DNA from 2 places in the Candidatus Thiodictyon syntrophicum genome. Region 1 is predicted to be linked to the other one. Evidence: riboswitches for the same ligand, from Rfam matches in the RefSeq annotation. Region 1 holds a riboswitch; the other holds the start of a gene.
The links. Region 1 has a riboswitch for cobalamin ahead of THSYN_RS32310 (cobyrinate a,c-diamide synthase). Riboswitches for the same ligand answer to the same signal wherever they lie in the genome.
Positions count from the first base shown of each region.

Region 2: it holds a riboswitch for cobalamin, as region 1 does, so the genes downstream of both, THSYN_RS19145 (energy-coupling factor ABC transporter permease) here and THSYN_RS32310 (cobyrinate a,c-diamide synthase) in region 1, are expected to answer to the same signal.

Region 1 covers NZ_CP020372.1:246,808-252,716, forward strand. The annotation lists gene THSYN_RS32300 (chromate resistance protein ChrB domain-containing protein) at 1-380, shown strand, start outside; gene THSYN_RS32305 (DUF1015 domain-containing protein) at 643-1,932, opposite strand; cobalamin riboswitch at 2,141-2,396, shown strand; gene THSYN_RS32310 (cobyrinate a,c-diamide synthase) at 2,519-3,811, shown strand; gene bluB (5,6-dimethylbenzimidazole synthase) at 3,808-4,464, shown strand; gene cobD (threonine-phosphate decarboxylase CobD) at 4,661-5,704, shown strand; gene prfH (peptide chain release factor H) at 5,776-5,909, opposite strand, start outside.
Region 2 covers NZ_CP020370.1:4,559,809-4,565,717, forward strand. The annotation lists gene cbiM (cobalt transporter CbiM) at 74-1,171, opposite strand; gene THSYN_RS19140 (carbohydrate porin) at 1,255-2,421, opposite strand; gene THSYN_RS19145 (energy-coupling factor ABC transporter permease) at 3,044-3,670, opposite strand; cobalamin riboswitch at 3,848-4,070, opposite strand; gene THSYN_RS19150 (Fur family transcriptional regulator) at 4,232-4,615, shown strand; gene THSYN_RS19155 (DUF1826 domain-containing protein) at 4,687-5,364, shown strand; gene THSYN_RS19160 (DUF1826 domain-containing protein) at 5,369-5,909, shown strand, end outside.

The DNA of each region.
Region 1 (5,909 bases):
AGCCCGACAAATGCGCGTCCATCTGGCTGATCAAACGCCACATCGATCCCGGCGCCGTCTTCCGCTTCTACCCGCGCGGCGAAACCATCGCGTCGGGGATCGCGTTCGACACGCCCGATGCCACATTCCGCCGCTACCACGACAGTTCGACCTTTGAAACACTGCTCAAGCACTACCGACTCGAGGGCCCGGGGTTGGCCCATCTGGGGCGGTTGATCCACGACATCGAGGTGAACGTGTGGGAGCGCAAGGCGCTCGCGGCCACCCGAGAGATCCAGGATGAGTTGCAGCAGTTACTCGCGGGCAGTGACGCGGCGCGATTGGTCGGTGTGTGTCTGGAGTATTTCGATCATTATTATGTTCGTCACCCAGCCCCCTAAGAACCTCCCGCTGCTGCCGCGCGGCCGGGTCGCGATCATAACTCAGGCCATGCGCCCTTGCGGCAACCCGTCGCGGCCGGGGACCGTTCCTACGGTAGGAGCGGCCCCCGGGCCGCGACGGCTATCCATTGCTCGAACCACGCGGTCAATGCGCGGGGCTCGGCCAGACCGGCGAGTTGGCGATTCGTACGTCAGATAAGACGCACGTCAAGCGATGCGACGAGCGCACGGCCGCAGAGCGCCCGCCCCGTCACCTCAAGGATCAATCTAACACCAGACTGACCACCCCATCCGCCAGCTTGGGCTCGAACCAGGTGCACTTGGGCGGCATGACGGCACCCGCCTCGGCCAGGGCCAGCAGGTCGACAAGGGCGGTCGGGTGGAGCGAGAACCCCAGGCGCCAGGCCCCGCCGTCCACCTGCTGCATGAGCCCGGGGAGACCCCGGATGCCGCCGACGAAACCGATCCGGGGGTCCTGGCGGGGGTCCGCGATGCCGAGCAGCGGGGCCAGGACCTGGTCCTGAAGCAGGCGCACGTCCAGGCGTGCTGCCGGGTCCAGCCGCAGTTCGGCCGACCGGGTGCAATCGGGATTCAAGGTCAGCCGGTACCAGGCGCGGTCCAGGTAGAGACCGAATTCACCGCGCCGGCCGGGCATGACCGGCGCGGCACTCGGCACCAGCGCGCCGCACTCCCCCAGCCGGCGCAGGAAGGTTGCGGCGTCCCCGCCCTGGAGGTTGCGCACCAACCGGTTGACGGCCAGCACCCGCGGTTGATCGGCCGGGAAGCTGACCGCCAGGAAGCGGTTGTTCGCCTCGGCCCCGGGGTGGTCCGGATTGGCCGCCTGGCGGGCCGCGCCGATGCGCGCCGCGGCGGCGGTGCGGTGGTGACCGTCGGCGATATAGAGCCGCTTCTGGGCCTCGAAACCGGCCGTGAGTCGCTCGATCGCCCCCTGGTCCGAGACGACCCAGATCTGATGCCGCACCCCATCCCAGGTCCCGTCCGCGATGGTGCTGTCGAGCGCCGGGGTCGTGCGGGCGACCGCGGCCAGGGTGTCGTCGATGGCCGGACTGGGGTTGTGGATCAGGTAGGCCGGGCCGGTCTGGGCGCCGAGCGCCGCGATCTGCCGCACCCGGTCGTCTTCCTTGTCGGCGAGGGTGACCTCGTGGCGCCTGATCCGCCCGGCCCCGTAGGCGGCGAGCGAGGCCGCGACGACCAGCCCGGTCTGGATCTGATCGCCGCGGCTCAACCGGTAGCAGTAGTAGCAGGGTTGCCGATCGCGCACCAGCAGACCAGCCTCGCGCATCCGCGCGAACTGGTCAGCAGCCTGGGCATAGGCCGCCGGGCTATGGGGGTCGACGCCGGGCGCCAGGTCGATCTCCGGGCGCGACAGGTGCAGGAAGCTCCAGGGGCGCTCGGCCGCGAGTCCCAGCGCCTCGGCCCGGTCCAGCACATCGTAGGGTGGAGCGAGGACTTCGGCGGCACGACCGGGGGCCGGGCGCAGGCCGGCGAAGGGGGCGATCAGGGGCATGGCAGGGGGTTCGCTCGGGGTCATAGCGGTCACTATACCTACCCGGCGGCGGTGTTGGGGCGCGGCCGGTCCAAGCTTTCGTTGTCGTTGTCGTAATCGAACAATCCGATCACGACAACGACAACGACAACGACAACGACCAGGACAGCGTACCCGGGATCTCGGTCACCACATCAGTTCTGAGCGCACCCAGGGGCACCGCACACCTTGCCCGGCGCCACCCGGGCAGCGTAGACTTCAGTCCGCTTCAGGTGTCCCGCTGGCCTTCGCGCCCCAAGGGATGAAACGGGAAGCCGGTGCCCACCCCGCTCGCACGGTGTGCCATCCCGGCGCTGCCCCCGCAACGGTAGACGAGTTGCGGCGGATCCTATCCGGTGCCCCCGGGTAGCCAGCCACTGCGTGACCACGCGGGAAGGCGATCCGCCCGGTGCCTGCTCGCTCGCAGGCCGCTCGTGAGCCCGGAGACCGGCCTCAAGCGGTCACCCACGCGGTGATCGATCCGGCATTGCGGTGGGCAATTGCACGGTGCCCGCGAGGCGCGCACGCGCGCTTTGCGTCCGCGCCTGTCTCTGCCCCCGCCCGCCGCCGTCTGCAATCCGGTGGGTTTTTCATGTCAGTCTCGTGCCCGGCACTCTTCATCGCCGCCCCCGCCTCCGGTCAGGGCAAGACCACCGTCACGGCCGGACTCGCCCGGCTCCAGCGCCGGCTCGGGCGCCGGGTGCGGGTCTTCAAGACCGGACCGGACTTCCTGGACCCCATGATCCTCGCGCGCGCCGCCGGGGCCCCGGTCTATAACTTGGACCTGTGGATGGGCGGCGAGGACCACTGCCGGGACCTGCTGCACCGCGCCGCGCGCGCGGTCGACCTGATCCTGGTCGAAGGTGTCATGGGTCTCTATGACGGCGAACCCAGCGGGGCGGATCTCGCCGCCCGCTTCGAGCTGCCGCTCCTGTGTGTGATCGATGCCGCCGCCATGGCCCAGACCTTCGCCGCCCTGGCCTTCGGGTTGACCCGTTTTCGCCCGGGGCTCACCACCGCCGGGGTCCTGGCCAACCGGGTCGGCGGCGCCGGTCATGCGGCGACACTGACCGCGAAGCTGCCGGCGGACCTCCCCTTCCTGGGCACCCTGCCACGGGACCCGGGGCTGGAGTTGCCCCACCGTCACCTGGGACTCTGGCAGGCCGACGAGGTGGCGGACCTGGACGCGCGGCTGGAACGGATCGCCGACGCACTGGCCCGGTCCGCGCTTGCTGACCTGCCCGCCCCCGTCGCCTTCCGCCCGGCGGCAGACCCGCCGCCGCCCGCCCGCACACTCGCGGGCCGGCGCATCGCCGTGGCCCGGGACCTGGCCTTTTCCTTTCTGTATCAGGCCAATCTGGATACGCTGGAGGCCGCGGGGGCGCACCTTTGCTTCTTCTCGCCCCTGGCGGACGCGGCGCTGCCCGCCTGCGATGCGCTCTATCTGCCGGGCGGCTACCCGGAACTGTATCTGGACCGGCTCGCCGCCAATGGGGCCATGAAGGCCGCCATTCGGGCCCATCAGGCGGCGGGGCGCCCACTGTTGGCCGAGTGCGGCGGACTCCTGTATCTGCTGGACACCCTGGCCGCCGTGGAGGGCGACCCGGCCCCCATGGTCGGCCTCCTGCCGGGCCAGGCGCGGATGCAGCCGCGGCTGGCCAACCTGGGGCTCCAGGGGGTCAGCCTGCCGGAGGGTCAACTGCGCGGTCATACCTTCCACCACTCGCACGCGCAGATCGCACTGGAACCCATCGCCCGCTCCCGGGCCCTGCGCGAACACGGCGCCCCGGAGTCGGTCTATCGGCTGGGCCGACTCACCGCGTCCTATCTGCACCTCTATTTCCCTTCCAACCCGAGCGCCGCCACCCGGCTGTTTCTACCATGAGCCACCGATATCCCGACCCCGAGGTCGCCGCGGTCTACCGCGCCATCTACGAGCGGCGCGACATGCGTCACTTCAAGCCCGACCCGGTCGACGAGGCCGTGCTCGCCCGCCTGCTCGCGGCCGCCCATCAGGCCCCGAGCGTAGGCTATATGCAGCCCTGGCGCTTCATCCGCGTCCAGGACCCGCAGCTGCGCCTGGCCATCCATGCCCTGACCCGCGAGGAGCAGGGACGGACGGCGCAGGCCTGCGGGGAGCGCGCCGAGCTGGTCCGCGGCCTGAAGCTGGAGGGCATCCTGGAGTGCGGCGAGTTGCTGGTCGTGGCCCTGCCCGAGGGGCGCGAGGCCTATGTGGTCGGCCGCCGCACCATGCCCGAAATGGACCTGTGCTCGGCCGCCTGCGCCATCCAGAACCTATGGCTGGCTGCCCGCGCCGAGGGGCTGGGGATGGGCTGGGTGTCGATCTATGACCCGGTCCGGCTCGATCAATTGCTGGGGCTGCCCGCGGGCGCCCGCACCATCGCCGTGCTCTGCCTGGGGCATGTGGACGCCTTTTATCCGGAACCGATGTTGGAGACCCTGGGCTGGGACCGGCGCCGGCCCATGGCGGACCTGGTGTACCAGGACACCTGGGGCCGGGCGGTGCCGACGCCATGAGCGATCAGCCTGGGCCTGACCGGACCTTGACCTATCGGCCAAGAAGAAGAATTTCTCTCACGGAGACACGGAGACACAAAGTAGGAAATGCTTGATGTACAACCATCGACGACCACGACGAGGCTCCATCCCGTGGACTTGTCGCCAGCCCTGTATGTTCCGGGTCTGCGTGTCTGCGTGAGAGGATTCCGGAGCTATGGGTAACGACATGGGTCCGGGTACCTTGCTGCCCCACGGCGGGCGGCTGCGGGCCGCCGCCGCGCGCTACCGGATACCGCTCGCCGACTGGCTGGACCTCTCCACCGGCATCAACCCCCGGGGCTGGCCGGTCCCGCCGGTGCCGGACCTCTGGCAGCGCCTGCCGGAGGAGGACGACGACCTGGAGCAGGCGGCGGCGCGCTACTACGGCACCGACTGGACTGGCGGGGCCGGCGCACTGTTGCCGGTGGCCGGCTCCCAGGCCGCGATCCAGGCCCTGCCGCGGCTGCGCCCGCCCGGACGGGTCGGCGTGATCGCACCCGGCTACGGCGAACACGCCCACGCCTGGCGGCGGACCGGACACGCGGTGCAACTGCTGCCGGTGGCGATGATCGAGGCCGCCCTCCCCGACCTGGGCGTGCTGGTGCTGATCCATCCGAACAACCCGACCGGGGCGCGCTTTGCGCGCGCGGACCTGCTGCGCTGGCGCCGGGTGCTCGCCCAGCGCGGCGGCTGGCTGGTGATCGACGAGGCCTTCATGGACGCGACCCCGGGCGAAAGCCTGGCGAACCTTGGACCGCTGCCCGGCCTGATCCTGCTACGCTCACTCGGCAAATTCTTCGGGCTGGCCGGGGCCCGGGTCGGCTTCGTGCTGGCCGACCCGGCGCTGACCCAACCGCTCGCCGCCCAGCTCGGCCCCTGGACCATCGCCGCCCCGGCCCGCTGGGTCGCCGCCAAGGCCCTCGAGGATCACGCCTGGCAGGCGGCGGCCCGCGCACACCTCGCCGCCGCCGGCCCCCGGCTTGCGGCGCTCCTCACCCGCCACGGTCTCCCGCCGCAGGGCGGCTGCGCCCTGTTTCAATGGGTCCCTACCGTGCGGGCCCCCCTGCTCCATGAACACCTGGCCCGCGCCGGCATCCTGACCCGCCTTTTTGAGGCGCCGCTCGCCGTGCGCTTCGGCCTGCCCGGGAGCGAGGACGAGTGGACGCGCCTCGCTGACGCTTTAAGAAGTACGTTAGTACGGGAGTACGGGAGTACGTGAACACCACGGTGCGGTCGGTCTGGTTGATCGTCACTGCCAACACGCGATTCACGCCGATCAGTAACCGATGATCAGACACAGGACTGTCCGCACCTGCCCGTGACAACAGGCACCCACTCTTGCCCGCGATAGACCCGAACCGGATTGCCGCGGACCAGCCGGGTGTGCTGTTGCCAGCGCGCGGTGCCGCCCTCGCGCGCCTTGG
Region 2 (5,909 bases), on a different replicon from region 1:
GGCCGGTAGCGAGGCCGCTGGTCCGCGCAGCGGACCCTACGGATCGCGGTCTATGAAATCAGCGCCGCCGCCGTCATGGGCCAGGGGTCGCCCGCGCTGCCCGACCGCCCCCCATGACCGCGGACAGCAGCAGGACGCTCAGCACGATGAGACCGGTACCGACCATGGCCGAGAGGATGTAGCCGAAGTATTCGTTGTGCATGAACGCCGGTGCATAGTCCGGGATCGGGGCCGTCCAGAACGCGGACAGCCGCTCCAGGCCCTGCGGGACCGACTCCGGCGGCACGACGTTTCCCGAGGCCTGGGCAATCTGCTCGCGCACGGCCGTATCCTTGAGGTCATCCACACCCCATTCGCCCCAGGCAATCCCCGCGGCCAGCAAACCCAGGGGGCTCGCGATCAGGAGTGCCGCCAGCCCCGCCCACAGGGCGCGGGTGGGACGCCAACCGACCGGGGGCGTCGTCGCCGCCCCGCCGCCGGACTTGGCGAGGCCCGGCCCCGACAGGGACAGCAGTCGCGGGTCGACCTTCTGCACATAGGCCACGACCCCGCCGGAGATCACCGCCTCCGCGAGACCCGCAAAGGACAGGTGTCCGATCATCATGGCCGGAATGGCGATCGCCAGCGCATAGGGTGCGTAGAGCGGCGCACCCGCGGCGTCGTGAAAGAAGATCGGTTGGATACCGAACTGTACCGCGGCCAGCAGGGCCGCCACGTTGATCGCGACATAGCCGGCGGTCGCCGCTGCCACGACACGCCGCGGCGAGGTCAAGGGCGTATCGCCGGAAATCACTCGATAGACCCAGTAGGCGACCCAGGGGCCGGCGATCGCCATGTTGACGCAGTTCGCCCCGAAGGTGGTGATCCCGCCATCGCCGAAGAAGAGCGCCTGGATGAACAGGGCAATCGAGATGGCGAGCATCGCCGCCCAGGGACCCAGCAGGATCGGCGCCACCGCGAGTCCGACCGCGTGCCCCGTGGTACCGCCGGGCAACGGCAGATTGAACATCATGATGACGAATGAGAACGCCGAGACCACCGCCACCGTGGGCACCAGGCGCGTCTGCAGTTGGGCCTTGACCTTGCGCAGCGCGACGAACCAGAACGGTGCGGCCACCGCATAGGCGGCGGCGCAGGTCAAGGGACTCAGGTAACCATCGGGAATGTGCATGGTGCGGTGCTCCTCAAGTCAGAAATATGTTGTTGCACGGTCAAGTCACGCGGCCGGACGGCAGCAGCGCCGGGCGTCGGGGGTCAAAATTCCGCCACCGCCCGCAGGCCGAAGACCCAGCCGTCCACGTCGTCCCCCTCGCGGTACCTGTCCTTCATGTACTGGACATCCGCGCTGAGGGCCAGGTAATCGTTGAAGGCGAAGCGGTAATAGGCCTCGAAGACGTTGGTGCGGGCGAGCACCTGAGCGGCCTCCGCCGGCGCTTCGAGCGTCCCGTCGACCACCTGCGGATCGGGCGGCTCGACGATCGCGCCCTCGACCGCGGGACTCCAATTGGGTCCCTCCAGATAAGCAAAGGCGATGCCGATGTTGTCCGCCGCCCGGCCCCACGCGGACCCCTTGAAGTTGAAGCCGCCGGAGTATTCGCTCTGGAGGTCGATCAAGGCGTCATCGCTTTGCCAGCCCATCCGCAAGAAGACGCCGACCACGGGGCCGAACGCCTGGTCGAAGGACAGCACCCAACCGGCCCTCTTTTCGCGTTGTTCTCCCTGGGGGTCCAGGAAGGCCCGCGAGGTGCCGGAATACATGACCCGGTAGTTGCCCTCGCCCAGGGCGGTCGTCAAGCGATAGTCGGCCTCGGCGGCATAGTAGTTGTAGTTGTTGCCGTCGTCGTTCTCGCCCACGTTCATGCCGATGCCGCTGAAGGTCCAGTCCCGGAACTTCCACACCAGGACGCCGCCGCCATCGTAGGCGGGCAGAAAGGCGTTGCGGGCATTGACGAAGGCCTCGTTCATGAACTGGGTATATTCGCTGTTGGCGTAGGCGTTCTCGTTGACATAGAAGGCCGGGTCGATGATGCCGCCGGTGAGCTGGATGGTGTTATCCGCGGCGATCTTGAAGGTGTGGGCGTACCAGGCCTCCAGGAGATAGCTGCGGTCGCGCCCGTTGATGTCCTTCACGCCGTCCTCCAGGTCCGCCGACCAGGGCGCGAGGACGAAGGGGGAGTTTTCGTCGAGTCCGTTGCCGGCCGCGAATCCGAACTTGACGAAGAACTGGTCCTGCTCGGTCGGGTTGTAGAACAGTTCCGGCTGGAAGGCCATGGCGCCCCGGCACAGGTTCTCCGAGTCCGCGAAGCCTGAAACCTGTTGGCACTGGAAGGCCCCCGCCAGAAGGCCCCCGATGGTGAGCTTGTCGTTGACGTCGTAAGCGCGGGCGCCGCCGGTCGCGGTCACGGCGAGCGCCAGGGCCATGAGAGATGCCGGGTATCGGCGGGCTGAGTTGCAGTCGTACATATGCGTGGATTCGTCGTCCGGTGCCTGAAGGGTTGCCGGCACCGACCGCCCTCGCGGGGGCGAGCCGAAGCGCCGAGGGCGAAGATAACACGAAAGCAAAATTTGTGTTACCCCTTGCGGCTTCCGCAAGGGGCCCGGGCGCGCGGCCGGGCCGGGGGCTTGACCCCAATGCCATTAAGTCAAGCGCCGACGGTGCGGCCTGTCGTTCCCACGCTCCGCGTGGGAATGCCGGGCGGGCGCTCCGCGTCCGGTCTTGGCGCTGGACGCGGAGCGCCCGCACTTGCTCCCACGCAGGAGCGCTCTTCGTTATACACAAGTGTCACCGGCTCAACGTAAGTCTATGATTTTATGATGTGACGGCATTTTTTGGTACGCGTGACGAAGCTCGTAAAAACAGATACTTACGGACTTCTGTATAAGGTGGAGCGCAGGAGCGTGGGAGCCAGAATGGCTTAACTTAATGGCATTGGGCTTGACCCTGGGTCCGCGACTGTCGCGGCTCCGGCAGTCGATGCCCCTTGACCGTGATCAGGTCCCGGTCGCCGCGCCCGGCGCCGACGAACCACACGCGACCCTTGGGTCAGGCTGGGGCGGGCAGGTCGACGCAGTGGCGCAGCAACGGGCGTTCGGCATAGGGGCGAATGACCGTGACCAGGGACCAGGTGACCAGCGGCTCGAACATCACAATGACGAGATAGGAGGAGGCGAAGAGCGCCCAATCAGCGAGCGGCGTCGACTCACCCTGGAGGAGCCAGAAGCCGACCATCAGTGTGACCCCGGCGTAATAGACCCCATCCAACTTGAGGATGGTTGCGATAGTGAGCCGACTGAAACGCTGGCCCAGCGTGTAATGCACCGCCATCAACGGAATCACGAGGGACAGGGTATTCACACCCAAGTTGATCAGATCGGCCGGCTCAAACAACAGCCCCTGCAACAGCAGACCCAGACCGAAGCCAAACAGGGTGGGGATGAAGCCGAGGATGAGATACATCGGCATTGCACCCACGAAGTGCAGTTCCGATGGGCCGACCGGCATGTGGAACGACTGCATGAAGAGCGAGAAGAACAGCGCTGCGAGCAGGGTCCGCAGGATCAGCGTCGGCTGCTTGATCAAAGACGGCAGGTAGGCGGAGAGCACGCCAACGGCGGCCAGGTTGGCGACGGCGACCTTAGCGGCCGGCAGAAATCCAGGTTCGATATGCATAGCGACAGACCTCGTAGAGTAGGCAACACGAGGCGTAAGTCAGGGGTGGCCGATGTGCCTGCCGGCGCGCCCGACAACGGGCCCGCCGGCGACGAAAGCCGCGGCTAATAGGGCGGCCGGCACCACGTCGGCGGTGTGCGGAGGGCCCCATAGGCTCAAGCCCCACCCCGGGGCTCACACCAGTTCACGCCTTGGGCCGGTCTTCTGGCTCGCCCTCATCCGGGGTGACGCCGCCTTCCCGCGCGTGCCGCGCAGTGGCATGTGGCGATCCCGTCAGGCTTACAGCAGCGGGGGCTGCGCCGGAGTGTGCGGTCGCGCAATCGCGCCCGCGGTCACCGGACTTCCCGTTTCACCCCGCGGCACGGTCGCACCGCGGGACACCCAAAGCAGGCTAAAAAGGATACGCCAGGCAAGGCAGGGGCGACAAGCGAAACGAGGAATCCGTTCCAGGCCGCCGTCGCTAGCCGTCCCCGCTGGCGGCGGCGTGCGATCTTATGAGACTCGCTTCTCACTTGTGAGACATGATACTCTATTCTCAGTTGTGGTCAACGGGGGCACGGCATGAGCTACTCCACGCGGCAACGCGAGGCGATTCTGAACACCTTGCGGCGGGCGGACCGCCCCCTGACGGCGCAGGAAATTCGGGCGGGGGCGAATCACGACAGCGCGGGGATCGGGTTGGCAACGGTGTACCGCGCCCTGAAGACCTTCATGGCGCGTAATGAGGTCCTGCAGGTCGAGATTCCGGGCAACCCCCCCTGCTACGAACCGGCCGACCGCGGGCATCACCACCATGCCGTGTGTGAACAGTGTCGGCAGGTCTTCGACCTGCCCGGCTGTGTGCAGGGACTCGATGCCCTGGTTCCTCACAATTTCCGCGTCCAGCGGCACGACATCACGCTGTACGGGGTCTGCGCCGGGTGCGATGCGGCGGCGGCCGGATGAACGCGCCGTCAGCGTCGTTGCGTCAAGTCTCGCCAAGCGTCCAATCAGCGCGCGTGTTCCCGGAGCAGCAGATGCAGACCCACACCCACACCCTGCCCTTGGCCCATAAGGGGACCACCCCGCCGGGGTCGCCGCCCGGTCGCGAGCCGACCGCGCTGACCGGGATCCAGGACCCGGCCCGGAACCTGGCCCTGTGGCGACGCAACCTCGATCCTGAGCTCGTTGCTGAGCTTGCGCGCCTGCCCCGGCTCGCTGCCCAGTCCGCACGCGCCCGCCTGGCACCCGCGGCGGACTGGGACGCACGGCGGCGGGCCGTCGCCGCCCTGCTCGCGGACCATGGCCTGGACGCCTTGGATCTGCCCGCCTGGACGGCCGATCTCCTGGACCTGCTCGAGCGCTTCCTGCGTCTGGCTCCGGACTGGCCGGTGAAGCTCCGACTGGAGGTCGTCAACGATGACGCCTGCCGCCGCTTCCATGTCGACCGTACCCGTCTGCGCCTCATCTGCACCTATCGGGGACCGGGCACCGAATGGCTCGACGACGGCCAGGTGGACCGGGAGGCCCTGATGGGTCATCTGCCCAATGAGTCTATCCTCCGCCACGGGCACCCGGCGCGGATGGAGGCTGGCTGGGTTGGGCTGATGAAGGGCGAGCTCTTCCCTGGCAACCAAGGGCTGGGGCTGGTGCATCGCTCGCCGCCTATCCTCGACACCGGGGAGACCCGGGTGCTGTTTTGCCTGGACGGCTGAGGGGATGATGACCGCCGCCCGCACACTTGCACCGCCAGCCGTCGGCGTCGGGACCGTCTATTGGGCCGAGGGCTTGGCGGACCTGGTCGCGGTCTTCGAGCCGGAGGTCCAGATCCTGCTCCATCCCCGCCCGCCTGACCCGCAGATCGCGGCCTATCTGGATTCGGCGGATTCCAGGCGACTCGGATTCCGGCGGGTCTTGGACCACGCCCGGAGCCTCGTCGGGATCGGTCCGGCCGCCCCGACCTGGCCCGATCTGCCTGGGCGCGAGGCCCTGCTTGCGGACATCCGGCACCTGTGCGAGGTCTACCGGGAGCTCCTGGGCTGCGAGCGTCTGGGGCTGCGTTTCGAGTCCCTCAATGGGGCCATGTGCCCGGGTTTCCACCGCGACCACACGGGTATCCGACTGGTCTGCACCTATCGCGGACCCGGTACCGAGTGGTTGGAGGCTGAAGGCGAGGACCCGCAACCGCATCCGCGGCCCGGCGCCGCGCGGTCCTTTGCAGCCCCGGCGGATGCGTCCGCTATCGGCCGCGCACCCGCCT